Regions from separate parts of the Paenibacillus sp. FSL E2-8871 genome, predicted to be linked through region 4. Evidence: riboswitches for the same ligand, from Rfam matches in the RefSeq annotation. Region 4 holds a riboswitch; each other region holds the start of a gene.
What was found. Region 4 has a riboswitch for cyclic di-GMP ahead of NYE25_RS24230 (transglutaminase-like domain-containing protein). Riboswitches for the same ligand answer to the same signal wherever they lie in the genome.
Positions count from the first base shown of each region.

Region 1 (7,382 bases), 2.9 Mb from region 4:
CAACAGGTAAGCCGATTTATCCTGCGATTGTGTGGCAGGACAGACGTACTGCAGAGCTGTGTGAAGAGATCAAGAGTAAGGGGTTAGAGGTACTCATTGCTAGCAAGACGGGACTCGTTGTGGATGCTTATTTTTCTGCAACTAAATTCTCCTGGATTCTTGATCATGTAGAAGGCGCACGAGAGCGGGCGAATAATGGCGAGTTACTAGCTGGGACAGTAGACAGCTGGCTAATCTGGAAGCTTACTGGCGGGGCTGTACATGCTACTGATGTAACTAATGCATCGCGTACGATGCTATATAATCTACATGAACGCTGCTGGGACGAAGAGCTAATGGAGGAGCTTCGTGTACCACGCACCATCCTGCCAGAAGTGAGGATGTCCGGTAGTGAATTTGGAGCAGCAGACGCGCAGTGGTTCGGGACAGAAATACCTATTCACTCTGTATTGGGGGATCAACAAGCTGCTTTGTTTGGACATACTTGTCTTGAACCCGGCAGTGCCAAAAACACATATGGAACTGGATGCTTTATTCTGATGAATACAGGTACAGAAGCTGTAGTCTCCAGTCATGGGTTGTTGACCACTGTAGCTTGGGGAATGGGGGATGAACTCTATTATGCACTCGAGGGCAGTGTGTTTGTAGCCGGAGCGGCTGTACAATGGCTTCAGGAGGGGTTAGGACTCATAACGGAGCCGGCAGGCTCGGAAGACAAAGCACGGGAAGTAGAGGACAGTGAAGGGGTTGTCGTCGTACCTGCTTTTACTGGACTAGGTGCCCCTTATTGGGATATGTATGCACGTGGAGCAGTCTTCGGTCTAACTAGAGGAACCACCTCGGGGCATTTGGTAAGAGCAACGTTAGAGGCATTAGCATTTCAGTCTAGAGATGTAATTGGGGCGATGGAAAAAGATGCAGGCATGCCATTGACCGGACTTCGTGTAGATGGTGGAGCGGTTCGTAATGATTTGCTGATGCAGTTCCAGTCTGATATCCTCGGTAGTGAAGTTACTCGAACTACATATGCGGAGACGACTGCGCTGGGAGCAGCACTTCTGGCTGGATTAACCTCAGGAGTCTGGACAAGAGAGCAGCTAGAAAGCTTTAACAAAGCTGAGAGGATCTTTTCACCTGTAATGGGTATAGATGAGCGTGAACGACGTTACAACGCCTGGAAAGACGCTGTAGCGCGTACCATGGGCTGGGAAAAACATGAAAGATATCAGTGATCAGGGAGATGCATATGTCTATGTTTAATGGAACAGAATCTGATCTACCGAGTGGACTATCTAAGCCTGCACTTCGAGCACTTCATGGTGCTGGGTATACACAGATTCACCAAATCAGTAAGCTCACTGTGTCAGAGCTTCTGCAGCTCCATGGGATGGGACCAAAAGGGATTGATGTACTACGGCGTGCGCTCACTGAAAAGGGGTTATCCTTTGCCAGCGAGTCCTAAAGAACAGATCAACCTAAAAAGCGGCAAGCTAAGGATAATCCTTGGCCTGCCGCTTTTTAGGTTGTAACGCTTAATATTCAATAACAAATGCAACGTTTTGCCATCCAGCGCCCACTGTCCAGAACAGAACTTTATCTCCGCGTTCGATCTTTCCTGTAGTAATAGCTTTGTGTAGAGCGATAAACGGGCTACTGGTTGAGGTGTATCCGAATTCATCACCTATGTAAACCGCAACCTCACGATCAATACCCACTTTTTCACAAACACCAACGATATTAGGTAGTGAAAGCTGTGAGAAACAGGCCGCTTTTATAGATTCAGGCGCTATGTTGTTATCAGATAGAAGCGTGCGAATCGATTCAGAAGCAGCATCTACGCAAATGGAATCATCAAATGGAATGAACTTCACATTGAATTCTCCAGCCGCGACGCCTTTTCTACCCAGATTAGCCAAGCCTTCAGCCGGGAACATGGAGTTGCCATAAACGCATGTGTCTGTTTGATAGACAGAATCAATGAAGCCTACCGCATTATCATCGCGCACAAGAAGGACTGCCGCAGCTGCATCACCGAAGTTAGCATAATAGACAGGATCATTCTTATCTGCATGAGGTGCTACATAATCGGATCCGATGACCAAAGCACGTTTAATTCTAGGATTGGCTTGCATTTGACGGCTCACCTGTTCTACGGAAGCAGTCATACCTGCACAGTTAGCGTTGCTATCTATACAAATTGTATGGGATGCGCCGTTAATTAAACGGTGAATCATTAAAGAGTTAGTAGGAAAGATATATTCAGGAGTTTGACTTGCATAGGCAATAAGATCGATATCAGCGCCAGTGAGACCATTTTTATCCAACACATTACTGGCAGCCTCAAAAGCCATCGTAAGAGAATTTTCTTCCTCATTCTTAATGCTATAGCGCGTATCACGACCTAAAGTGGTCAGTAGACCTCGGATATCAATACCCTTTTCGTCAAAATGCTTAATAAAAAAGTCGTTACCAACTTTATTACTAGGATGATAGATATCAATGTCTTGAATACGAATTCCGGTCATATGAATGAATCCTCCTGAAAAACTCTATAGTTTTTTTAGTTATAAGAAGAATTAAGCTGTAACGGTGGAAATGATCTCGATGTTATCTAGTCCTGCTTTACGACCCAGACGAGCAAGCTGCATTTTAAGAATTGGGTTATTCTCAAGGGTTAGATTTACTTTTACAAATCCATCATTCTTAAACATTACGAAGCAACCTTCCAAAAGAGGCACAACATCAGGAGCAGTTACGTTTAGCTTTCTGCAGTCGATTTGTAATTCATAGTCAGCTGGAGTGATAGGATTAATAGTTTGTTGATAAGCTTGGATAGATTTCAGACCATCTTCTTCAGAAAATGTTCCTTCCAGCTCAATATTGATCACTTTTTTAGTAGTGTCTGTCTTTAAAATAAACTGTCCCACGTTAACATCTCCCGATATTTTAATTTTACTGAAAATAGTTACTTTATTTCTTCAATCGTTTCGAGAAGAATATTAAAAGCGGTGATGATTCTAGGTGCCCCTATAGCGGGTACTAAGTGTAATAGAATACCTTTGAGTTGTTCTACAGTAACTCCCACACGAAGAGCCATGACATAATGAACACCCAATTGATCAAACTGACCCATCGAAATCAGGGCAGAGATAACTGCGATTTCCTTCCAGTCAGCTTCGATTGTGTTGCGTTGAAAAATATCGCCGTAGGCATTCCCCATAATAAATTCAGCCAAATCGGGGAAATGTTCTTTAATCGGAGCCAGTGCTTTAGCTCCGTAGTCTCCAGAGAGATTCGTGAAGTGGTTCAGACCACTGTTTACATTGTCTTTCATAAGTGACCTCCTAATTTAGGTTCAAAGTACGGTGAGCAGTCGGAGGGACCTCATCACGGTCTGTTAGCAGTTCAATGACGGCAACACGGTTGATGGCAACAGCATCCTTGATGGCTGTTTCGAACTCCTCCGCTGTCTCACATTTGTAACCCTTAGCGCCTAGTGATTCTGCGAATTTCACAGCATCCATAGGGACTTCGTAGATAGTTCCGTCAATACGTCCTGTAGTTTTTTCCATACCTTTTAGAGCCATATCTAGCTGTTTATTATTCACAACAATGAATATGACAGGAATATCCTTGCAGACAGCAGCGTTAATCTCTGCGCCTAGCATCATAAAGCAGCCATCTCCTGTAATGCAGAAGATCGTTTCTTCTGGAGCAGCAACCTTTGCACCAATCGCCATTCCGATGGAATTACCCATACAAGCAAAGTAAGCATCGAAAACAAAACTGCCCGGTTTCTTAACCTTGTACCATTTCGCAGCATGGAAACCGTGACTTCCATCATCAACAAAGACTGTGCTGTTATAAGGAATCAAATCACTCATCGTACTCAAGACCGATGCAAGTGAAAGGTTTGGTAAAATCGGAGGCTCTTCGGTATAATCGGAATTTGTCGGTGCTTCGCGTTTTGTGATGTTGTTCGTGTCAATATTATTGAGATAGTAAACTAGATTGTCCCGTAGATCTCCAGTCACTGGAATCGTTTTAGAGAACAATATTTTTCCGACAAAAGTCGGATCGCTATCAAACTGAATTAATGTTGCAGGATGATTTTCCCTTTTAAGATTACAAATAGTCATATCACTTAAACGTGACCCGAGAACGATAAATAGATCACTTTGATTCAGCAAGTCATCCCCATGGGTACAACCGCCTACTCCAATTGGACCGTGATAGAGTGGATGATCCCAAGCTATAGCCCCTTTACCACCTGGAGATGTAACTACAGGAATATTAAATGTTTCCGCTAATTGAATTAGCTCACTATGTGCTCCTGAGCGGTTAACGCCTTTACCCGCGATAATTATTGGATTCTTAGAGTTATTTATAGCATCAAGTACACGGTCGATATTAGCATGGCTAACCAGTGATTCGCGTTCAGGGATTACAATATTACATTCCTCTAGCAATTCCGTTTGTACATCAAAGGGAATACAAAGGTGAACTGGACCACGATTACCGCTCAAAGCAATGGATATGGCATGATTAAAGATTGTGTTAAAGTGATCTCCACGTTCAATAAGCTTGCTATATAAGGTGGCAGGTCTAAACATATCAGCTAAATCAGCTAGAAAAGAAGTAGAGTCCTGACATTGGGGAATTCCAAGCTCTTTAATAGATTGATGGCCAGTAATAAATAGGACAGGTAGGTTGTTAGCCTTAGCATGTGCTGCTGCAGTTAATAGGTTTGTTCCACCAGGACCTGAAGTACCAAAAGCTACACCTAGTTTTCCAGTTTTAAGCGCATACCCGGCTGCTTCGAAGCCGGAACTGGACTCATGTCTCCCAGGAATAAATTCAATACCGTAATCTACCATTTTAAGAACAATAGGACAAATGGATTTCCCAATAATACCAAAGGAATGGGTAACACCTAGGTTCCGTAGTGCTTCCGACATGTAATCTGCGACTGTCTTCAAAAAATACACCTCACAAGTTGATTGTTATTTTAAAATCAAACATTAGAAAACCTGTGCTCTGAATTAGGGCACAGGTTGGTGGCATAAATCGCCATAGAGACTGAACAATTGTTCAGTCGTCTTGGTTTTCTGCAACCTGGCAGTCATGGCCTCTGATTAAAAATGAGGCTGTAGATCCATGGTTTTGCGTCATCCTCTTTCGAAGATTTTGCCAATATTAATTTTAAAATTTATAAGAATAATTTTCCTTTACAATATATTCCTAGAGAACCTTTGTCAATATATTTTCGCAAATTAACTCGAATTTTGACGAAAGTCTTGTCCAACCTATGAAATAATAGATATAAAAAAAACTCCCCCTAAGTCAAAACTTAGGAGGAGTTTTTGGACTTGTTTATATATTTTTGCAAGTGACTTAAAACTTGAAAATATGGATAGTCTTCTGTAGATTAAACACAGCCTGTGTCATTTTCTCAGTTTCTTCAGCAACAGACTGCAGGGCATTAATTTGTTCATTCATAGCGGCGGATACTTCCTCGGTGCCGGCAGCGGTTTGCTGTGTGATTGCAGAGATATTCTCTATTGCACTTGAGATTTTCAAGGCACTTTCCAACATCAGATCACTTTCAGCAGAGAAGGAAGAGATTTGCTCGGTAATATACTGCACACTTTGCACAATTTGAGCAAAGATATGAGCAGATTGAGTGATCATCTCATTCTGTACCTGTACGACTTCTTCGTTGATAGCGATATTGTCAATCGCTTGTTTGATATCAGTTTCGATGCTCCGAACTAAGCCAAAGACTTCCTTCGTTGAAGCCGTTGATTCCTCGGCAAGTTTACGAACCTCCTGTGCGACTACAGCAAATCCTCGACCATGCTCTCCGGCGCGTGCTGCTTCGATGGAGGCATTCAGCGATAAGAGGTTGGTCTGCTCAGCGATCTCTGTGATGGTTTTTGTAATCATCGTAATTCCGCGAGCATTATGAGACAGGGCTTCGATAGTATCAGCTACTTTTTGAGTAGCCTGGATGTTTTTGCGCATGCCTTCAGCTTGAGTATCAACGGACTGCCGTCCTTGTTCAACTAGTTCTAATGTATGTATTGAACGTCTGTTCATTTCTTTCGTTGAGTTCGTATAATTGGATACTTTATTCTCAATATCTTTAATGGATTCTGTCATTTCAGCGATATCCGTAGATATTTCATTTGCACCAAGAGCTAGCTCGTTAGACGAAGAGGCTACCTGTGCCATGACAATTTTCAAATTTTGATTCTTATCTTCGATTCCACGGCTTGCATCCATAACTTGACGAGTGATTTGTGATGCTTCTGTCAAAATCTTCTTGAGCTTGTCAATCATAGTATTAAAGGAACGACTTACGTCCCCCATAGACCCGTTCTCATCGGCTCTACTAGTAAAATCCCCTTTTGAAATACTATGAGATACATTCGCGATGTCATCAAAAGAAGATGTAAGCGTTCTCTCGATAAAGCGGGCCACGGGGAAAGTTAGAGCAGCAAGAACTACGATTAGAACAATACCCAAAATAATGTTGCCTAAGATCATAAAAGTAACTAAAACAGGAATAGCAAATAGTGCGGCAACGAGGTAACATCCGGCAACAATTCTTTGTTTTAACGGAAGTTTATGCATCCAGTTCATTGGTATAATGTCCTCCTTATTAATATTATGTATTGGTGTTATTATATGGGATTTAAAGGTGATTGGTCTATAGTAAGAACTGACATAAATCTTCTTTTCGGAGTAGTTCTTTAGATTTCGTGTCAAAAATCCTCATAAATAGCGGAAATTTTTGCGATAGCAGACTTTACCATCTCTAAAAGTTCTTGCGGTGAAAGTACAATAACCGAGGGACTAAAAGAAAGGATTATCCGGCAGGCCGACTCGATCGTATTAAATTCGGCATCTACGTTTACCCACTCTGCTTTGCTAGTTGGCTCTATCAATTGGACAGAGACGAATCTTTCTCGCTGTAATTCTTTTAAGATAGATGTTCTAACCCTTAGCTTTACTTGATACTTTGGCAGTGCTGCTTTAAAGGCAGTGGTGGACTCTTCCCAGTACTGTTTTAAATCAAAGTCATCAGGTCTTTTAAACCACTCATGAGTCTCCTCAACGTTAACTAATCTGGACACACGAAAGGTCCGTAGTTCATCTTTGCTTTTGGCTACGACATACCATACTCCGCGTTTTGCAACTAACCCAAGAGGTTCAATGAAACGGACCGTTGTCTCGTTGCTCCGGAGATAAGTGATTTTTACTTTGCGGTCCTCCCAAAGTGCTCTCTGCAGTACAGAAAGGAACGGATAAGTCTCATCCGAAGGATGCCAACTGGCGCCATCAATATGAATACGCTCGCTTAGGTAATTTGCTGGGTT
Region 1 covers NZ_JBBOBV010000001.1:2,505,994-2,513,375, reverse strand. The annotation lists gene glpK (glycerol kinase GlpK) at 1-1,232, shown strand, start outside; gene NYE25_RS11605 (DNA-binding protein) at 1,247-1,462, shown strand; gene NYE25_RS11600 (3-oxoacyl-[acyl-carrier-protein] synthase III C-terminal domain-containing protein) at 1,533-2,525, opposite strand; gene NYE25_RS11595 (hypothetical protein) at 2,577-2,927, opposite strand; gene NYE25_RS11590 (carboxymuconolactone decarboxylase family protein) at 2,966-3,334, opposite strand; gene NYE25_RS11585 (thiamine pyrophosphate-binding protein) at 3,345-4,988, opposite strand; cyclic di-GMP riboswitch class I at 5,107-5,202, opposite strand; gene NYE25_RS11580 (methyl-accepting chemotaxis protein) at 5,395-6,645, opposite strand; gene NYE25_RS11575 (helix-turn-helix transcriptional regulator) at 6,768-7,382, opposite strand, start outside.
Region 1: linked by a shared signal. The riboswitch ahead of NYE25_RS11585 (thiamine pyrophosphate-binding protein) and the one ahead of NYE25_RS24230 (transglutaminase-like domain-containing protein) in region 4 are both predicted to bind cyclic di-GMP.

Region 2 (7,382 bases), 480 kb from region 4:
TAATTGCAGCGGTTAGCAATACGATGATGAGAGATACGGATCCTTCTGCACATGCGGAAATGGTAGCTATCCGAGAAGCTTGCAAAAAGCTAGACACGATGGACTTATCGGATTGTGTAATTTATGCCACCTGTGAACCGTGTCCGATGTGTATGGGCGCTATTATTTGGTCAGGGGTTAAGGAAGTTCATTATTGCAGCACAAGAGATGATGCGAAAGAGCATGGCTTCTCTGACATTCACCTTCGCGAATATTTTGTGGGGCATGATGAGAGTGTTGTTAATATGATTAAAGTGGAAGCTAGAGAAGATTGCGATCATTTATGGACGCATTTCCACGAATTAAACAAGAAATAATTCATGCGGTCTCCTATATTTTCCGGCACTATTTTAGTGCCGGATTTTCCTGTTCTTCTACAGACCTACTCAGCAAGATGAAGCTGAAGGAAATCAATCACCTGATGAAGAGCTTTTTGCACAACAGGGTTATCGAAATCTTTTTCAAATACATGCTCTCCGTTTGGAATAGTAATAAGCTTTGCCGCTACTCCTTCTTTCACTAGCGCAGCTCTCATGAATACCGATTGTTCATATGGCACATCTACATCGTTCGTTCCGTGAAGTAACAATGTAGGGGGAAATTCCTTAGTTACATGATGAATAGGACAGAATTTGAGAAGTTCTTCCTTATGTAGAGAAGGATTCAAGCCTGTCACTTCTTCGATCCAACGACCGGATTGTCTTGCATATAAATAGAGAAGAAAACGCTCGTCAACGCTTGCGCTCGTAATGATTTGATCGGACACTGTACCTTTTGCAATCTCCATGGAGACGATATCCTTTTCACAATAGAATTTACTTGGTTCGAGTGCCCATGGAGCGCTAATATCGCCATATCCATAGAAGGAAACAATCGCACGTGGCTTATGGGTAAACATTCCTGTGCTTAGTGCAAGGAAACCACCTGCTGAGCTTCCCACTACAGCGATCCTCGAGGGGTCAATGGAGAATTGTTTTGGTCCTTCCTTTTCTAACCAAAGAAGGCTATCTTGGACATCTTCAAGGATGTCAGATAGGGTTGACCTAGGGGCTAATCTATAGTCAATCGAAAATAGCGCAAAGCCATTATTAGTGTAAAGTTGTATCATTTCCTCGGATAGATCTTCTCGATCACCCCAAAGCAGGCCGCCTCCGTGAATGTACACAATAGCAGGGGCTTGGGGACGATTTGTTTCATAAAAATCAGCTTTAATTGTAAATGAGTCATTTTCTTTAAAAATAATGGTCTTCTTCATAGTTACCCATTACACCTCATCAAGTAAGTAATTTTTAAAGACTAGCACTACCTCTATTGTATATCATTCACGAATTTTGATGAAACCATAATCATGAATACCCAGGATTGGAGATATTAGCATGGATAGAAAGAGAAGATATCAGGCTTTATTTGATAATATTAATCAATATAACTCGGGTGAGAAGGGCATCACTAGAATTGCCTATACAAATGAAGAGCAGACATGTACGAGTGCTTTTATGCGGATGTGCAAGGCTGAAAATTTAGATATTCGGATGGATCATTGCGGAAATGTGATTGCTAGAAGAAATGGAAAGATAGAAGGGCTCCCACCCGTTGTAATGGGCTCTCACTTGGATACGGTATACCAAGGTGGGAAGTACGATGGGGTAGTAGGTGTAACGGCTGCTTTGGAAGTGATCAAACGTCTAAACGAAAAAGGGATTGAAACGGATCATCCGATTGAAATTATCTCATTTGCCTGTGAAGAATCCTCGCGTTTTGGTATTTCAACAGTAGGCAGCAAAATAATGTCAGGGTTATTTCAGAAGGAGAAATATAGATCTTTGAAGGACAAAGACGGTATTACAATGGAAAAGGCATTTTCGCTATGTGCACTGGATTATAACAGTATTGATCAGGCGAGTAGAGAGAATGAAGAATTAAAAGCGTTTTTTGAATTACATATTGAGCAAGGTCCTGTCTTAATAAACAATAATAAAAGAATAGGAATTGTGACTGGAATTGCTGCACCCGTGAGGCTTCATATTCAAATATCAGGGAAGGCATCCCACTCTGGAACGACACCTATGAATATGAGAAAAGATGCTTTTCTGGGTGCCTCAGAAATAGCACTTGAGCTTGAGAAGGGAGCCAAACTCGAACAAGAATTTGGAACGGTTGCGACGCTAGGGGTGATAGATATCTTGAATGGCGCTATGAACGTGGTTCCGGGAGAAGTGGAAATTAAAATTGATATCAGATCTACTTCAGTGGCATCCAGGCAACGTGTGTTAGATCATTTATATCAGACGATAGCCTCAGTACAAGAGAGCAGACAACTTGAAATTGCGAGTACGGAAATCATCTCCGAGGAACCAGTCCTATTATCGGATGAGATCACTCATGTTCTAGAATCCATTTGTGAAGAGAAGGGGATATCGAGTCAACGGATGATCAGTGGTGCAGGGCATGATGCCATGAACATGAACAAACTTTGCCCAGTAGGGCTTATCTTTGTTCCTTCTGTAGATGGACTTAGTCATCATCCTAATGAATATACAGACTTGGATGATATCATTATGGGGATTGATATTTTAGAAGAAGCTGTTCTTCGTTATGCGTTTGTAAGACAAACATAATTCGTGTTGAGAAGTAAGTCCCAATGTGACATATATAAATGTTACATTGGGCTTTAGTATCTAATTTTATAATTGTTCGCAGAATTGTTGCTTTACATTAATAAATATTATATTAAAGTTAACATTGAGGTTTGTGAAAAATTTCCCATTGAAAAAAATTAAATCACAGCGGAGATAGGTCTTTTGGTGGTAGCCTATTTTTAATAGAGTATTTAGGACTAAAAATAGTAAAACAGAATATTGGTAAACCTATTGAAAAATAGGGACACAAAGCCATAGGGTCTAAATCTATTTATAGATATGACAGCCGGTTGCATGCAGTGGGAGTTTCATGCTCTTATTTTTTGATGCATATGCAGCCGTTATCATTCTGATAGCGGCTTTTTTTTTGCTCGTTTTCTAATAAAAAAACGTAATAAATCGGAAAAAGGATGATAGTACATGGATCAGACACAACCACTGAGAGTATGGAGAATGATAGGCCTCGTCATAATGGCAACGTTGATATTTTGGGGGTGCTCTTACTATTTCATAAAATGGACTGCTAACTCTTATGAGCAAGAAGCGGTTGCTGCTACATCAGAAGCTACGATACATGCGAGTAGATCGATTGGAAATATGATACAGGGTGGATTAGATTCATTAGATGGAATTGCTGATTCTATTTCGGAAATCAATTATATGGATTGGGATAAGACCAAAAAATATCTGCATCACTTTGATAAAAAATATAATTTTATTCGAATTAGCATCAACAGCCCAGATGGTAAAGCTTACGCATCAGATGGGACAATGTTTGATGTATCAGATGAAGTAGGGTTCCAAAAGGCTCTGCAGGGTATTAGCAGTATTTCTGATCCATTCTTAGATAAGATCTCCAATAAAGAAATTATCACGATCAATAGTCCACTTAAGTTTAAAGGTGAAGTGAAGGGTGCTTTATCTGCCAGCAAATATACACAGGATCTTTATGATGCTCTTGCAGTTTCCTTCTTTAAAGGTCATGGTTATTCTCAAATCATTGATCAAAAGGGACAAGTCATTATCCAATCGAAGAATCTCGAAGAGGATAAGACAATTGATAACATATTCGAAAGTATAAGTATTGATTCTAGAAATAAGAAACAACTGCAAATCTTTAAAGAGAACATAACCGCAAAAAAATCTGGAGTAGGAATATTTTGGATTAACGGAGATAGCAAAATGGTTGGTTATTCTGGCATCCAGGGGGTTGAGGACTGGTATATTCTCTCCGTGATACCGAAAGATTTGATCATGGCCAAAGCGTCTCAAATGAGTCAGGCGACTTTTCTATTATGTGTAATCATGTTTGTCTTACTATTGATCATATTTGTTAACATTCTATTAAATAAGAGCAAAATTAGGAAACAGATGGAGAGGATTGCCTTTGAGGATGAGTTAACACATCTTTCTAGAACGAATAAATTTGTTATAGATGCTCAGTATTTACTTAAAGAGAAACCGAATACAAAGTTTGCTGTGTTGCAATTTGATATTGAACAATTTAAATACATAAATGAAATTGTCGGTTTTCATGAAGGAAATAGTATTTTGATTCAAGTGGCTAATAGCTTAACAGCAAACACATTAGACGAGGATGTCATTGGACGCTTAGGGGGTGATCGTTTTATTCTTTTCACTTCGTATGACAATAAGGCGGAATTATTCATCCGTATACAAGTACTTACTGAACAAATGAGCGACTATACGTTTGGAAATGAAGAAGGTTTTAGGCTAGTGATTAATTGTGGAATTTACTGTATAGATGATCGTCAGAGCGATATCCTCACATGTATTGACCGAGCAGGAATCGCTTGTAAGTCCATTAAAGGTGGATACAAGAGCTCATGCACTTTCTTTGACGAACAATTGCTATTGCAGATACACGAAGAGCAAGACATCGTAAGAAAGATGGATGCTGCCATGACAAATGGTGAATTTATAGTATATTTACAACCTAAAATGGATCTGCGAGTGAACAGTTTTCATGGCGCTGAGGCATTGGTTCGATGGAATGATCCTCAGAAGGGACTTATATCTCCTGCAGTATTTATCCCCATATTTGAGAGGAATCGCTTTATTGTGAAATTAGATTTAATGGTGTTTAAATCAGTATGTATCATGTTGAGTAAATGGATCCAGGAAGGAATCCAGCCACTTCCGATTTCAGTGAATATATCGCTTATAACCCTATACCATAATGATTTCCTGCTCCATTTGACGAATATTATTAACAGGTACCAGGTACCTGCTAGATTGATAGAGTTAGAGCTGACCGAGTCTATTGTATTCCAAAATTTAGAGTTTGTTAGAGATATTTTGTTGGAGTTGAAACGTAAAGGATTTTCCATAGCTATCGATGATTTTGGGACAGGTTATAGTTCCTTAAATGTATTGCAATATTTCCCTGCTGATGTCATTAAGTTAGACAGGGCTTTTCTGATGAGTAAGTCAAATGATGAGACAGGGAAGATAGTAATTGCCAGTATGGTCAAACTAGCTAGGGATTTAAATATGAAAGTTGTGGCAGAGGGAGTTGAGACAGAGGCGCAAATTGATTTTTTGAAACAAATAGATTGTGAAATCGCACAAGGATACTATTTCGCGAAACCAATGCCAGTAGTAGAATATGAAAGCTTAATTAAAAGTACATAGGGAGTGCAAAGCATGAGGAAAATGAGAAATTGGACTATCGTAGGCAAAATTACTGTTACTAATTCAATATTACTGTTAGGTGCTCTGATCATTGCGATCGTTGGTAGTGTGTATTTCAGCAATATGTATGCGAACTCTAGAAGTATGTATAAGAACGATCTTACGTCAGTTTATGCACTTGGGAAATTCGAATCAAATAATCATGAAATAGTAACCTTAACGAATAAGATGATCGCTAGTCATGATCCAAGCGAACTTCAAGAGAGTTATCAGAAAGTTGTTGAGCTTCAAGCTGAAAACAATGGAATCTTGAATAAGTATGAAGAAACACGTTCCCTCCCAAACGAAAAGGAGATTTATGCTGAAGTTTTATCATTAACGAAACAGTATCGGCAAATTCAGCTTCCGATGCTTGAGAAGATGCTGAATACACCTACATATGATCCTAGTGAAGATACCACTTCAAATCTTGAAGCGTTAAATACGAAACGAAATGAAGACCTTGGAAAATTAGTTGGAATGAACTTAGGAAGTGCCCAAAATGCAGATGTTCAGAATAAGAAGCTATTTCAAAAAGGACTTACGGTCAATATCATTGTTGCTTTTCTCGTTATCCTGATTTCAATCGGTTCATATTTGTCCTTGAGAAGATATTTCTCACGAGCAGTAACCATTATCCTGAACTTTTCAGAGGCGTTTGGTCGAGGAGATCTGACTCAAAGAGCTAAGTTTGATGCTGAAGATGAATTTGGTCGAATCGTGAAGTCGCTTAATCATTCGGCAGAGCAAGTACAAACCATCGTAGCTAGTGCTTCTTCCTCAGCACAAGAGTTAGGTGCACTTAGTGAAGAATTATCTGCAACAGTTGAGGAAGTAAATGCTACAATGGATCAAATTTATAATTCCTCGCAAGAGGTTGCTTCTGGAAGTGAATCTTTAAGTGCTACAACAGAAGAAGTAAATGCAACAGTACAAGAGATTATCTCCAATGCAGATCTGCTAAGTAATAAGGCGGGAGTAGCACTAAATACCTCCGAAGAAATTCTGGTACAGGCAGCTTCCGCGAAGGAAAAGGCTGTAGCATCGATTCAATATGCGACAAGTTTGTATGCTGAGAAACAAAATTCCATTATGCACGCGATCGAGGCTGGGAAAGTTGTTAATGAAGTAAGAGAAATGGCCGGGTACATTTCGGAGATTGCAGCTCAAACGAATCTATTGTCCTTGAATGCTTCCATTGAGGCAGCAAGAGCTGGGGATGAGGGAAGAGGATTTGCTGTAGTTGCTAATGAAGTACGCAAACTTGCTGTACAGTCGGAGGAATCGGTGGGGAAAATTCAGAAAATGACACTGCTAGTGGAAGATGCTTTTGAGAATGTGTCCTTTCAATCACAAGCGCTACTGGATTTTATCGATTCGACGGTGATAAGTGATTATGAGAGTTTCGAGCAAGTAAGTATGCAATATAAAAATGATGCCGATATGTTTCATGAGATCACAGGTGAAATGGTATCTTCAATGCACGGACTGAAGCTATCAATGGCAGAGGTAGATCAAGCGATGACGAATGTTGCCGCAGTATCTCAACAGTCTGCGGACAATGTAAGTGGCATTCGAAATCACATTTCAGATACATTACAAGCGTTTGAAGATGTGGCTGCTTCTTCTGAGCACCAGGCGAATATTGCGGAAATGATGAATGAGACGGTTGGTAAATTTGTGATCGAGTAAGCACCAAAACAAAACAGCCTTGTTCAGTAAGTCTATTTACATACTGAACAAGGCTGTTATCTTTTATAGTGTTTTGTTGACAACAACAAAGGAGTGTGTTAAATTTATCTTAAGTTAAAGATAATTAATGTAAAGATAATATATAAGATACATGTAATCGAATGTTGGAAAGAGATTTTTTTTGAATGATATCTTAACATTAAGATAATTCAATTAATCTTTCTTGATCTAGGGAATTATAGTACAAAATCAAACTAACTTTAGGAGTGTATAATCATGAGAAATTTAAAAGGGATTCACCACGTAACAGCTATCACA
Region 2 covers NZ_JBBOBV010000001.1:5,838,102-5,845,483, forward strand. The annotation lists gene NYE25_RS26180 (nucleoside deaminase) at 1-356, shown strand, start outside; gene NYE25_RS26185 (alpha/beta hydrolase) at 422-1,294, opposite strand; gene NYE25_RS26190 (Zn-dependent hydrolase) at 1,416-2,657, shown strand; cyclic di-GMP riboswitch class I at 2,890-2,976, shown strand; gene NYE25_RS26195 (bifunctional diguanylate cyclase/phosphodiesterase) at 3,099-5,333, shown strand; gene NYE25_RS26200 (methyl-accepting chemotaxis protein) at 5,346-7,064, shown strand; gene NYE25_RS26205 (ring-cleaving dioxygenase) at 7,341-7,382, shown strand, end outside.
Region 2: linked by a shared signal. The riboswitch ahead of NYE25_RS26195 (bifunctional diguanylate cyclase/phosphodiesterase) and the one ahead of NYE25_RS24230 (transglutaminase-like domain-containing protein) in region 4 are both predicted to bind cyclic di-GMP.

Region 3 (7,382 bases), 300 kb from region 4:
ATCTCGTTCGCGATGTTCAGTAAACGGTTGTTTGCAACAAGTAGTGTGACAGCCTTGTTCTATGGCTCTGCCTTTATCGTAGCCACCATCTACATTCCTATCTTTGTACAGGGCGTATTTGGCGGCTCCGCTACGAACTCTGGACTGATCCTCATGCCGATGATGATCGGTACCGTCGTAGGCAGTCAGACCGGTGGGCTACTGACCACCAAAACCAGCTTCCGCAACATTATGATTCTATCCGCAGTCTGCTTTGTCGCAGGTATCTACAGTCTAAGCACTTTGTCGCCAGATACCTCCCGTCTCATGCTTAATGTATTCATGGCCTTAACTGGGTTCGGCGTGGGCTTTTCCTTCTCCGTGCTAAGCATGGCAGCTATCCATAACTTCGATATGCGCCAACGCGGTTCAGCAACTTCAACAAGTACCTTTATGCGCTCGCTTGGGATGACGCTGGGGATTACGATCTTCGGTATTATTCAGCGTAACAACTTCACTAGCAGCATTAGCGAAGCTTTTGGCGGAAGTGAGCAGTCAGCAGCCTTCGGCGATCCACGGGCAGCCCTGACACCTGAAGCAAGAGCCAAGATTCCACCTGAAATTTTAGAGAAAATATCTAGTGCACTGTCCTCTTCAATCGCACATACCTTTATGTGGGCCATGATTCCTGCCGTCCTTGGTTTAGTCTTTGTGCTGCTTATGCCAAAAGACCGCCTCACCATTCCGAGTAAAACTGCTCAGGCGTCCGAGGGTAAAAGGTAACGATTATGTCGATGAAATTGGCTATTCTCGGACTATTGCTTGAAAGAAACATGCATCCCTATGAAATTACACTAGTCATGAAAGAGCGCTCCATGGACCGGATTACAAAGCTCCAGCTTGGGTCTCTCTACTATGCTGTCGATAAACTTGCACAAGATGGTTATATCGAAGCTTTAGAAGTGATTAGCAGCAGTGATCGCCCAGACAAAACCATTTACGGTATTACTGAGCAAGGTAAAAATTTATTCGAGCAGTTAATTCTACAGCAAATTAAAAAGAACGAGCCCTTCTATCATCCGATGTATATGGCTCTAGCCATGTCCCGTCATGTTGATCAAAACAAGGTGGAGAAGCTGCTTGAAGAACGTATTCGGGAAACCGAACATCAGGTGAATCTGGCTTATCAGGTATATGAAGAACATATTCCTATTGTTCCTCGTTCCGCCCTTCATCTCATGTACGGCACCTATGAACACACCCTTATTGAACTAAAATGGCTACAACGTCTCTATGATGATGTTGTAGCACGCAAGTTGAATGACATTGGAACACCACTTAATACAGAGTAGAGTCCTTAGGACCTCTACTCTTTTTTTAACTTTTTCAGAGACAATAAATACCATACTAGAATCTAAGCGTGTACACTATGTACGTGTACGCAATCATATTTTCCTAGGAGGAATCACAATGTTGAGAACGCTGCCTTTAAACAAGCGCGGTATACCAGCCAGCCGTATTGCTCTAGGTTGTATGGGATTTGGTGGGGGCTGGGATCATGAACCGATTACCGCCGAGAATGTTAAGCAAGGACATGCAGCCGTCGACGCAGCACTATCTATTGGTATCAATATGTTTGATCACGCAGATATTTATACCCGTGGTAAAGCCGAGAAGGTATTCGGTCAAATCTTTAAAGAACGCCCAGGACTCCGCGAAGAAATCATTATTCAATCGAAGTGCGGTATTAAGCTAATGGAGCCCGGAGACAGCTCTAATGTCTTTGACTTCTCAAGCCAGCATATTCTAAGCAGTGTAGAAGGAATATTGTCGCGACTAGGAACAGAATATATTGATATTCTGCTGCTCCATCGGCCTGACCCCCTAATGGATCCGGATGAAGTAGCTTCTGCTTTGCATCAATTAAAGGCAACAGGTAAAGTTCGTCATTTCGGCGTCTCCAATATGAGCGCAGCGCAGATCAAAATGCTGCAAGCCTATTGCGAGGAACCCTTTATCGTAAACCAGCTACACATGAGCCTAGCCAAGCTCAGCTGGGTCGATGCTGGAATCAGTGTAAACCGTGAACCTTGGAAGGATATTACCTTTCCCGAAGGAACCCTTGAACATTGTCGAATGGAGAACATTCAGCTTCAAGCTTGGGGCCCACTCGCACAAGGCTTATTTAGCGGACGTTCATTAGAGGATCAACCAGAGAATATCGTCCAGACAGCTGCCATGGTTAAACAACTTGCAGATGAAAAAGGAACAACACCCGAAGCCATAGTGCTATCCTGGCTAATGACACATCCGGCAGCTATTCAGCCTGTGATTGGGACTGTGAATCCGCAGCGCATCGCTGCCTGCGCCGATGCGGACAAGCTGGAGCTTACTCGAAAAGAATGGTATGACCTATATGTTAGTTCACGTGGTACTCGTCTTCCCTAACTGAGCCCACAATTAAACTCGCAAGAATTCTTAATAGCCTAATCGTGCCTCTCGCATGATTAGGCTATTTTTAATACATTCCTCTCCTATGTATCGTTCTCTATTGCGAATAAAAATAGATATCAAGCGATAAAACGAGATAAATAGAGATAAATTAACGTTTTTGTTCTTTATAGAGCACAAACGAGACTTATTGACAGTTTTCTTTTCAATTTATTCCATGTATTATTCATTACAGAAGTTGTTCTCAATAAAGAACAACAATAACGAACCAAAGAAACTCAAGACATTGAGGGGAGGTATTCCTCTGAGACCCAGATCAGCAAAAAGAAGACCTAAACGAAAGAAGCAAATCGGATTACGTGTTCTGCAATCAGGAATGGCTGTCTCCGTCTTGTTTCTGACTACCTCGCAGCAAGTGGGTAGTACCTATGGTGGTTTTGGAGCTACTACGCAAACCACTAGCACAATTAGCTTTTGCGAAGTATTTCCAAACTCGATCAAGGGGCTTCTAACAGAACTCAAAGATCATATCGAAAGAGCTACTGCTTTAAAAGGATCGCTTCAAAGCTATACCCCTTCAGGCAGTCTCTCAGACGTTTCGGGAATAGAAGGCATGACGCTGGATGAGCTTGATGTCGCAGCGCAAGAGATTTCCTCGCAAATCTCCGCGCTTCAATCTCAAATCGATGGCGTGAATGAGCAACTGGCCACCAACAGCCAAATTTGGAACGAAATCAATGGAGAGCTGAACGCAGCAGCAGCCGTCCTATTCCAGATTGGAGGATATATGACCTCTCTAGATTCAAACTGTCTAGAAATCAAGGATGAACAATTCTTCAGAGAGCTGCAAAGCAGCCTGAATCAAAGCGGTGTAATCTCTGAATCCCTGAATGCTTCCTTAAAGGGAGTCATCCAATATCTAAACTCCATACACGACATCGGGCTTCCATTTGCTTCGGTAGTGACCAGTGATGTATATGGACAACCCGAGTTACGCAACGAGGCGTTTCAGCAGCCGTTACCTTTCCTGATTCCTTTTAGTCAGCCGGCCGGCAATATCTCTAGCGAACTTACCTCCACTTATGAAAATCTCAATACTGAAATGAATGATCTTAAAGAATCGGCTACTTCAGGAATCAGCAATCTTCAGAGTCAGCTCCAATTGATCAGTCAAACCCGTGAACAACAGTTGGAAGCACTTGAGAAAGCCCGACTAGAGGCGCTGGAACAAACGAAGAAAGAAGAAGAACGTTTGGCACTGGAGAAAAAAGAAAAGCAAGAAGCTGAGGACAAAGCGAAAGCTGAAGCTGAGGAGAAAGCAAAAACGGAAGTGACTCCACCGAAAGGTGAAGCTACTCCAGAGAACATAAATAAAGAACAGCCTGAAGCCCCAGCCACTAACCCGGTCGTTCCGGAAATTGGTGAAGAGCTAACGATTCCAAAAGATGTACCACAGCAAGCGGTTCCTCAGGAGGCGCCAAAAGCGGAAGATACAACCACTTCCCCACCGGTAGCAACACCAGCCCCTTCGGACCCTCAACAAGTTAAAGGTGGCGAATAATATGCGGATTAAAAAAATGATCAACAATACATTATCGAGCATCATGCTTGTGATATTCATTCTGCTGGTGGTAGCCGTAGTTTTATCAAAGGCCTCCGGCGGTGAACCTGCCTTCTTCGGATACCAGATCAAATCGGTACTCTCAGGTTCGATGGAACCAGGGATTCAAACCGGATCGATTGTCGCTTTAAAACCCGGAGGAGATATGAATCGCTTCAAAAAAGGCGATGTGATCACCTTTAGAAATGAAGAAAACCTGCTCATTACTCACCGTGTTGTAGAAGCAACAATGAATAACGCTACCGGTGAAGCCATGTATCGCACGAAAGGTGATAACAATGATGCACCTGATATGAACCCTACCAGTTCCACGAATGTTGTAGCTGAGTATACCGGGGTCACCGTACCTTACGTAGGTTACGCTATGAATTTCGCAGTTTCCAAAGCTGGAAGTGTTGTGCTCATGATTGTACCAGGCTTGATGCTCCTGCTCTATGCCCTGTATTCATCATGGAAGGCTGTAGCTGCACTCGAAAAGAAAAATGCTGCTATGCTTCCTACCTCTCCACCTCCAACTGAAATACAGTAATCCGTTGATTGTCCGCTTCCGCTTACGAACCGGAAGTTACAATATATAACTTTTATAAAAAAACCACAAAAACCGAGGAGGAATTTTAATTATGGGTATCAAGAAAACATTGGGTCTTGGCGTAGCATCAGCAGCACTGGGTTTATCATTGATTGGTGGCGGAACCTTCGCTTACTTTAGTGACACTGCACAAAGCACTGCTACATTTGCTGCAGGTACACTCGATTTGAACTCCGATCCATCGGTTATCGTTGATTTGAAGGATCTGAAGCCAGGTGATACTATCAAAAGAGACTTCAAACTGAAAAATGACGGTACACTTGATATCGGCTCTATCCTCCTTAAAACAACTACCTCCATTAATGATGTGGGCGGTAACAACGGCGCTAACGATTTAGCTAAATTCATTAAAGTTAAATTCCTGGTGAATAAAGATAAAAGCGGTGTTATTGTTCCGGAGGTTGTAGTATGGGAAACTACATTGGCTGATTTGAAATCTCAAACTCCGGATCTAGTAAAAAACACTGGACTTGACGCAATCTGGGGTGAAGCAAACGGTATCAAAGCCGGCACAAATGATGGCTTCACCGTTCAATTCGAATTTGTTGATAACGGTGAAGAGCAAAACTACTTCCAAAAAGATTCGTTGACACTGACTTGGGATTTCACAGCTAAGCAAACTGCTGGAGTCGCTAGATAATCTAATAAGTCTTCCATTCGAAGAGCAGCAGATTCTTATTCCGGAAAGCGGATAAGTAGATGCTGCTTTTCTCTTTACAATAAACTTTGTCGAATTTAATGATATTTGCTATACTAATAACAAAAATTACGGAGGGGCGTCAGCATAGTGCCACAAAATATGGGCCAACGTATCCAGCATCTCCGCCTAGAAAAGGGATTGTCCCTATCTGAGCTTGCGGACAGAGCGGATGTTGCTAAGTCGTATCTTAGCAATGTGGAGAGAAACATCCAGTCCAATCCTTCAATCCAGTTTATCGAAAAGATCGCCGACGCGCTTCAGGTATCCATCCATGCTTTGCTCTATGGAGAGCCTAATGATGCTGAGGAATCACCTTTAGATTCGGAATGGTTCCGATTGGTGCAGGAAGCTATGGCCTCAGGCATAAGCAAACGCGAATTCAAGGAGTTTCTGGACTACCAGAAATGGCGCCTGGATCAGAAGGATTAATCCTCCATCTGACCTGATAAGATCCTCTTCTACTCATACTATTAAACATAAGCGCCTTCGCTCTCCTAACACGGACGGCGAAGGCGTTTGTATTCTAGCAGAATACAATGATCATATACGGTGTGAAACTTATACTTTCATATACACCGAAAAAGAGCACAGCGAGTTATCGCTGTGCCCTTTTTTAAAATATTACGCACTGAATGTATTACTGCACGGCTTGCACTGTCTTCTCATGAAAGAAGCGACGAATTTCATCTGCCTTTATGCCAGCCTTCTTAGCTGCTAATAATAAATGGACCCACTCTACGTCTAGATCAATGACCTGCTGTTCTCTGTTGCTTCCCTGGTTGGACTTGTCCAAAAAATCTCCTCCTAAGATTTTAGTCCCCAGGCAATCCGGCTGTCATAGTATTTCTACCTTAGACCCGCGACTTTGTGCCCCTGCCTTTCGGCAGGTTTACCTTTTACTGGACCCTTTACACGAAAGGATCTACTTTGAATATATGAAAATCGCTAACTGCAATAACATTATACTATACTAAAGTGGAAAAGTGTGTCGATTTCTGATTAGTTTTTCCATTAAAAAACAAAAAATAGAAGCTCTTTTGTGCGATATCTTGTCCTTTTAACACGATACTCGTCCTATTCATAAAATTAATTAAGCCGATAGAATGATACTTCCTTCCCTATTAGTTAAAAATAAGGATATTAGAATCATTTTAGTGGGCCTTAGGAATGGGTAATGAGAAGAAACAGCGTTCTTTTCATTAGAACAAGCTAACCCATACCATTTTGCGAACGTATTGGACGAAAGAATGAATTGATTACACGTGTGGAAAGTAGCACAATAAGATGAGAAATGAAACCGCAATCATCACAGCTCCAGTAAGCGTTGACACAAAATGTCACGTATGGAGTTCATCCGTTAAGGAGGATGTATTCATGGCAGCCAAAGAGCCCTATAACGAATCCATTTGGAGTAAGTATTACGGACCCAATTTAGGCTACATTCAAGAAAGATATGAACAGTTTGTGAAAGATCCTTCCACCGTAGAGAATAATTATCGCGAGCTTTTTACAAATTCGGGTCCCCCACCCCTAACACCGGATAGCGAACCGGCTCCACAGCCTCGCATTTCGGGAGACACCGAATGGCTTAGAAAGGCAGTAAGAGCTTCCAAGCTAATCGCTAATATTCGTATATATGGCCATATAGCCGCTGATATTGATCCGCTTGAGCGCGATCACAATCCCATGGCTAAATATCTTGAACTCGAAACCTATGAGCTGACTCGTGAGGATCTGCTCGCACTACCTGCCACGCTCATTTGGGAGAATGCGCCGAATGATGTGCATACCGGATGGGATGCAGTTCAGCGTATGCGTCAGGCTTACACCAAGACAATCGCCTATGAATTCGGGCATGTGCATGAAGAACAAGAACTGAAATGGTTGAACAGACAGGCAGAATCCACAAGCTCACCAGCGCCTTTAAATAATGCAGAACGTAAAGAGCTGCTAAACCGCCTGATCCAAGTAGAGCAATTCGAAACCTTCCTCCACAAAACCTTTGTGGGTCAGAAGCGGTTCAGCTTGGAAGGCAATGACGC
Region 3 covers NZ_JBBOBV010000001.1:5,055,565-5,062,946, reverse strand. The annotation lists gene NYE25_RS22920 (MDR family MFS transporter) at 1-762, shown strand, start outside; gene NYE25_RS22915 (PadR family transcriptional regulator) at 768-1,331, shown strand; gene NYE25_RS22910 (aldo/keto reductase) at 1,450-2,427, shown strand; gene NYE25_RS22905 (hypothetical protein) at 2,717-3,991, shown strand; gene sipW (signal peptidase I SipW) at 3,993-4,580, shown strand; gene NYE25_RS22895 (TasA family protein) at 4,672-5,280, shown strand; gene NYE25_RS22890 (helix-turn-helix domain-containing protein) at 5,440-5,769, shown strand; gene NYE25_RS22885 (anti-repressor SinI family protein) at 5,978-6,133, opposite strand; cyclic di-GMP riboswitch class I at 6,160-6,244, opposite strand; gene NYE25_RS22880 (2-oxoglutarate dehydrogenase E1 component) at 6,715-7,382, shown strand, end outside.
Region 3: linked by a shared signal. The riboswitch ahead of NYE25_RS22885 (anti-repressor SinI family protein) and the one ahead of NYE25_RS24230 (transglutaminase-like domain-containing protein) in region 4 are both predicted to bind cyclic di-GMP.

Region 4 (7,382 bases):
ACACAGTTTAGGTTACAGGGCTTTTACCTCTATCGCGGGCCTTTCCAGACCTCTTCACCTACCATATTCCTTTGTAACTCCATGTGAGACGTCCCACAACCCCTAAGAGCAAGCTCTTAGGTTTAGGCTGTTCCGCGTTCGCTCGCCGCTACTGACGGAATCACTATTGTTTTCTCTTCCTCAGGGTACTTAGATGTTTCAGTTCCCCTGGTCTGCCTCTACATCTCCTATGTGTTCAGAGATGAGTAACTGCGAATTACCACAGCTGGGTTTCCCCATTCGGACACCCCCGGATCAAAGCTTGCTTACAGCTCCCCGAGGCAGTTTCGTTGTTCGCCACGTCCTTCGTCGGCTCCTGGCGCCTAGGCATCCTCCGTGTGCTCTTATTAGCTTAACCTTGATTTTTCCGCAGGAAAATATCATACAATGACATTCTCTTTGGAATCATCTCACTAATAACATTTACTTGTTTGCACAAGTTGCTAAAAGATGTTCTAAAACGCAAATTCGTTTCGGTATCCAGTTTTCAAGGATCAAGTCTTACTGAGAGCTTAAACTCTCAAAACTGAGCAACGAGTGAGTAACAGGCCTAAACCTGAGATTTGGAAGTTTAACTTCCGATTTGAATGTCTTCATTGCAGAAGACGATTCTCCATAGAAAGGAGGTGATCCAGCCGCACCTTCCGATACGGCTACCTTGTTACGACTTCACCCCAATCATCTACCCCACCTTCGGCGGCTGGCTCCCTTGCGGGTTACCCCACCGACTTCGGGTGTTGTAAACTCTCGTGGTGTGACGGGCGGTGTGTACAAGACCCGGGAACGTATTCACCGCGGCATGCTGATCCGCGATTACTAGCAATTCCGACTTCATGCAGGCGAGTTGCAGCCTGCAATCCGAACTGAGACCGGCTTTGATGGGATTGGCTTCACCTCGCGGTTTCGCTTCCCGTTGTACCGGCCATTGTAGTACGTGTGTAGCCCAGGTCATAAGGGGCATGATGATTTGACGTCATCCCCACCTTCCTCCGGTTTGTCACCGGCAGTCACTCTAGAGTGCCCAACATTACTTGCTGGCAACTAAAGTTAAGGGTTGCGCTCGTTGCGGGACTTAACCCAACATCTCACGACACGAGCTGACGACAACCATGCACCACCTGTCTCCTCTGTCCCGAAGGCCGCCACTATCTCTAGTGGATTCAGAGGGATGTCAAGACCTGGTAAGGTTCTTCGCGTTGCTTCGAATTAAACCACATACTCCACTGCTTGTGCGGGTCCCCGTCAATTCCTTTGAGTTTCAGTCTTGCGACCGTACTCCCCAGGCGGAGTGCTTACTGTGTTAACTTCGGCACCAAGGGTATCGAAACCCCTAACACCTAGCACTCATCGTTTACGGCGTGGACTACCAGGGTATCTAATCCTGTTTGCTCCCCACGCTTTCGCGCCTCAGCGTCAGTTACAGCCCAGAAAGTCGCCTTCGCCACTGGTGTTCCTCCACATATCTACGCATTTCACCGCTACACGTGGAATTCCACTTTCCTCTTCTGTACTCAAGTCACCCAGTTTCCAGTGCGACCTCAGGTTGAGCCCAAGGTTTAAACACCAGACTTAAATGACCGCCTGCGCGCGCTTTACGCCCAATAATTCCGGACAACGCTTGCCCCCTACGTATTACCGCGGCTGCTGGCACGTAGTTAGCCGGGGCTTTCTTCTCAGGTACCGTCACTCCGATAGCAGTTACTCTACCGGACGTTCTTCCCTGGCAACAGAGCTTTACGATCCGAAAACCTTCATCACTCACGCGGCGTTGCTCCGTCAGACTTTCGTCCATTGCGGAAGATTCCCTACTGCTGCCTCCCGTAGGAGTCTGGGCCGTGTCTCAGTCCCAGTGTGGCCGTTCACCCTCTCAGGTCGGCTACGCATCGTCGCCTTGGTGGGCCGTTACCCCACCAACTAGCTAATGCGCCGCAGGCCCATCCCTCAGTGACAGATTGCTCCGTCTTTCATTCTTTCTTCAGGAGAAAAAAGAAATTATCCGGTATTAGCTACCGTTTCCGGTAGTTATCCCAGTCTAAGGGGCAGGTTGCCTACGTGTTACTCACCCGTCCGCCGCTAAGTTATTTTGAAAGCAAGCTTTCAAAATAACTCCGCTCGACTTGCATGTATTAGGCACGCCGCCAGCGTTCGTCCTGAGCCAGGATCAAACTCTCCAATTAGTATTGAAAAGAGCGATATGCTCATTTTGAAACATCTGACGAGAAAATTAATTCTCTAATTTTGGATTTCACTTTCGTGATTTCCTACTCACTCGTTGTTCAGTTTTCAAAGATCAAGTTCTCGTTGGCGCCGTTTAATGTCTCAGCAGCAACTCTTATAATATATCATGTTATTCTCAGTAATGCAAGCTTTATTTTTCGAAATCCGTTTATATAACTCTCTCAAACATTGCCTGTACGCTGTCTAACAACGCTTAACTATAATAACCTATCTATTCATAGAAAAGCAACCCCTAATAGAAAAATAAACAACTAGCTTAATTATTAAGCTAGTTGTTTATTTAATAGAGTTATGAATCTAGCGATGCAAATTAATAGTATTTTGCTGCAGTATACTTACTTGAAGCCTTAATAAAATCCGTATTCTTCTTATTCTTCGCTGACGATGCATCTACCGTTGTATCAATAGTAACCCATTTCCCATCCATCAACACTTCATTCCATGCATGGTATTGCGTAACGTAGCTAGTATTCCCCATCACCAATTTAGCAGGCACATCTACACTACGCAGCATTGCGGCAAAAAGAGAAGCATAGTCATAGCAGATTCCTTTTTTAGTATTCAAAGTGTTGTTAATGTTCGGAATGTAATCTGTTGTTACGTTATTAGCAAGAGAATAATCGTATTGTACATTAGCAACTACATAGTTATAGATTGCCTTAACTTTCTCTTCATCTGTTGTTTTGCCTTTTGTAAGCTCTTTGGCCTTAAGGATCGCTTTATCAGAAGAACTCCATTTCACATTCTGTACGGAGCCCAAATATACGGAATTCGAGTCACTCATGGTTACGTCTACTACTTCGGAATATAACGCTTTGTATTTATTGCCGGTTGTGTTCTCAAGAACAGAAACCTTATAAGTACCATTACCTTGTTGTAAAGGGAAGTCCTCAGCTTGTCCAGAAGCATATAAGTTATATGTATAGCTGCTGTTGTCTTTAGTGATCATGAGTTTGATTCTTTTATCTTTCGGAATATCATAGTTAATTCCAATAACACCTTGAGCCACTTTCGATGTAATCAACCAGCTTGCATCTACACTTGCGGCTTGAGCTGTGCTTACCGGAACCGCAGTAATCAGTACGAACAGCGCCACCATCATAAAATAAACCTTTTTCACGGATAAAACCCCTTTCGGTAGCTGGCTGCCATCCTTTCGGGAAGGCCCTTTAGCTTTGCGTCCCTACCTTTCGATAGGTTTGCCGTTATCGTATAAGCTCTATCTGTTCTAATTTCACTAGACAAATTAACAGAATCAGTCCAAGTAGAAATATGAATCTAAGATTCTTATATATTTTATAAAAACAAAAAAAGCCTCTTCATTCGGTAACTGGCTGCCATCCTTTCGGGAAGGCCCTTTAGCTTTGCGTCCCTACCTTTCGATAGGTTTGCCGTTTATCGTGTTTAGCTTTTATAGTCTTATACTACCATATTTATCCTCGTAAACAAGAACAAAATTGCTAGATTTACTATTATTTTATAGTTATTTCTCTGTATTTGAGTTTTCTTGTTATTTCTCGTCAACGATTAGGAAAGCTTGGCATGAACAATCAAACGATGTGTAGGATCTACTAGTGGGTCACACGTAATTAGAGTAAGAATTTTATCTTTGTTATTCCCGTCTAGAACAGACACATCACTAGGAAGTACAACAGAAATATCATAAACCTCGTAATTATAAGTCTGATCGCTAGTCTTTACCGTAATCGTATCCCCAATCACAACCTCATTCAGCCTGTTAAACAATCTGCCCGTAGTTCTAGCTCTATGTGCAGCTATTGCGGCGTTCCCTATTTCTCCTATTGGAGTTGTTTCTTTCATATGGGCCGCAGCATGCTTCATATTCGCTTTAGTAGCCCCTTCTAATACAGGTAGCTTCAGATTGATCTTATCGATCTCAATTAATGCGATAACTTTGCCACCCACTTCAATTTCCGGTTCCGGCTTTTCTGTTTCTTGCGGCTGTGCTTGTGCATCTAAAGCTGATTCCTCCGCTAGTAGCTGAGTGACCTCGGCATATCTGCTCTTTAGATCAGGTGGTGGAGTACTTTCACTGGTGCTCAGTTCAGCTGATTCTAATAGCTTATCCTGCTGCCAGTCGTTATACCATTCGTTAGCTTTTGGATAGAGCATGATAAGGATCCCCGCCAGTATGAGCACATACGAGAATTTACGCATGATTTTCACCTCCGTAGATTGGTTCTACTGAACTTTAGAATACCCATTTACGACTTCCGAAGAAGTTAATGATCACCGTCACAAACGTTACTAATACCTTAGAGATCAACACTTGAATGCCTAGTTTGTCAGTCAACAGATGCATTAGCAACAGCGATATTCCGAGTACTACCAGATTCAGTACGATAAACTTCAGCAACTGCGTCTTATCAAAACCCTCTTTATTACCACGATCACGATCCTTGAAGGTTACTTTTTTATTCAAAATAAAGCTGTTCGCTGTCCCTGCACTATAAGAAATCACCTGTGCCAACGCATATACCATCCCAAGTGAGTTCAGTAATGTGAAGATTACGAAATCAATGAGGGTATTTACCAGACCTACAGCATTAAATTTGAGAAACTGTATGAAAGCAGTCCGAAAGTTCTTATCTGACATCTTTGTAATCCTTCCGGCGATCCACTTCTTCTTCGTTACGATATCCTATGGTCTCACTGACAATATACAACGGTCTATCCTTAGACTCGTCATAAATCCGTCCAATATACTCACCGATTACACCTAGCAGCATCAGAACGATACCGTTAAAGAGCAAATTGACCCCTACAATGGAAGCCCAACCTGGAACCGTCCATGAGGTGAAAAAGATTCTTTGAAACAATACGAAGAATAAATAGAGAAAGCTGGAGAAGGAAAGAAAGAATCCGACATACGTAGCAATCTTAAGTGGCTTATGCGAAAAGGAAGTGATCCCATCCAGCGCAAAACGAATCATTTTCTTAAGAGGATACTTAGTTTCTCCTGCAAATCGTTCTTCCCGCTCATATTCCACCATCGTCTGCTTGAAGCCGACCCAGCTCACTAAACCTCTGACATACCGATTTTTTTCCTTGAGACCTCGCAAGACATCACATACCTTACGATCAATAAGACGGAAATCACCTGTGTCCGTGGGAATGTCTACACTTGTCATGCTGCTGAGCAATCGATAAAAGATCTTGGCCGTTACCTTTTTGAACATCGTTTCTCCACGGCGCTTCAGCCGCTTCGCATACACAACGTCATAACCCTCTTTCCACTTCTCGATCATTTGCAAAATGACCTCCGGTGGATCTTGAAGGTCAGCATCAATAACAACAACCGCTTGACCTTCGGCATAGTCCATGCCAGCTGTAATTGCTACCTGATGTCCGAAATTACGCGAGAAGTCAATTAGCTTGACGCATTCATCCCGATCACTGATCTCCCGAATCATCTGGGCCGAACGATCACGACTTCCGTCATTTACGAAGACTAGCTCATAAGTATCGCCGCATTCGTCCATTACTTTTTTCAAACGTTCATAAGTAACGCTAATTACTTGCTCCTCATTGAACATGGGCACAATTACACTATATCTGGCTTTCACCTTTATTCCTCCTAAAAGCTTTATGGAGCGTTACATCTTTCTGTACTTCATAATAACGCTGTAAGCATAAACTTATTGTTATAGATATTTTAAAAAAATCTTAGAAAACCCAAGATGGGAACCAACGCAGCATATTCTTCACATAATCTCCGCTTACCTGCATCCCTGACAGGACAGGGTAGAACGCGACAAAGAGCAGTAAAGCAACAGCCACATAGACATAACTAACATAACGAGCCTCAGGATATTTGCTATCTAGCAACTTCATTATATATACAATACCAAGAATCATAAAAGGAACCATAGCAAAATAATGGTAGATAAAGGTTTCCCTTGGGACAAGCATCCATGGAACATATTGTGAGAAAAAGGCGATCCAGATCATATAAAGGGTCTTATCTTTGCGTTTCAGTGTAATCCACAGCGTTGCCAGCATTGCGAAAATACCCGTCCACCAGATAAGCGGATTCCCCATAGTCACTATACTGCTGACCTGACCTTGCGGCAAACCCTCACTGCCACTAAAGAACCAGACTGGTCTCTTCATAAACGGCCATTGCCACCAGGAGGACGCAAAAGGATGTGTAGCTACAAGCTGACTGTGATAGTTGTACATATTCTTTTGGGAATCAATCAACCCTTTTATAGTAAAGCCCTCTGCGGATGCAGATAAACCCGGAACAAAAGATAAACTATAAATAATGACCGGTATGATTACGAAGAATGCAACACAACTAGCTAGCGTAATAATGGTATTTTTCCAGAACGAATTTACGGCTTCGCGACAGGTGCCCAGCAGTTCCTTATCTTTGATCTTCCCTTCCGCGAGCAACCGTCCCGATGCTTGGTATTCTCTGTAGCGCTCGAAGAGCGAGATAGCTAGCATAATGGCCAGCCCAGCTCCTCCGTACAATACAATCCACTTGGAGGCGACACCAATTCCGAAGAATAGACCGGACCAGAACAACGGAATTAGCGTTTTTCTTAAGGGTTGCCTGAAGAAATTCATAGTGTAATATCGCTGCATGAAATAAAACATTAACATGATGAAGAATACTCCGTATACATCGATCGTAGAGATTCTTGTTTGTGTGAAATGCATGAAATCCAGTGCGAACAACCCAGCTGCAAGTGCTGCGTATTTGCTCTTTTTAAAGAGCCGTAGTGCCATTACATAAATGAGAGGCAGCATGGCAATCCCGAACAATGTTCCGATAATACGCCAGCCGAAAGGATTGACTCCGAACAGTTTCATCCCTACTGCGATCAATAGCTTGCCTAGTGGTGGATGCGTGTTCTCATAAGGCACAATCCCGTGTGTATATTCATAAGCTGTCCGTGCATGGTAGATCTCGTCAAAATAAGTGCTATTCATAAAGTTAGAATATTCAGGGATGAGCGACTGCTCGTCAAAAAGATTGGCAGGCTCTCCTCTTTTAGCGACTGCATTAGCATCCGGTGTAACACCGGCTATAGGAAGAGGTACTCTTTCGCCTCCCTGCTCATAGAAGGCCATTT
Region 4 covers NZ_JBBOBV010000001.1:5,357,191-5,364,572, reverse strand. The annotation lists rRNA gene NYE25_RS24240 (23S ribosomal RNA) at 1-397, opposite strand, end outside; rRNA gene NYE25_RS24235 (16S ribosomal RNA) at 659-2,216, opposite strand; gene NYE25_RS24230 (transglutaminase-like domain-containing protein) at 2,588-3,397, opposite strand; cyclic di-GMP riboswitch class I at 3,411-3,491, opposite strand; cyclic di-GMP riboswitch class I at 3,600-3,680, opposite strand; gene NYE25_RS24225 (class D sortase) at 3,805-4,455, opposite strand; gene NYE25_RS24220 (GtrA family protein) at 4,490-4,894, opposite strand; gene NYE25_RS24215 (glycosyltransferase family 2 protein) at 4,884-5,864, opposite strand; gene NYE25_RS24210 (phospholipid carrier-dependent glycosyltransferase) at 5,965-7,382, opposite strand, start outside.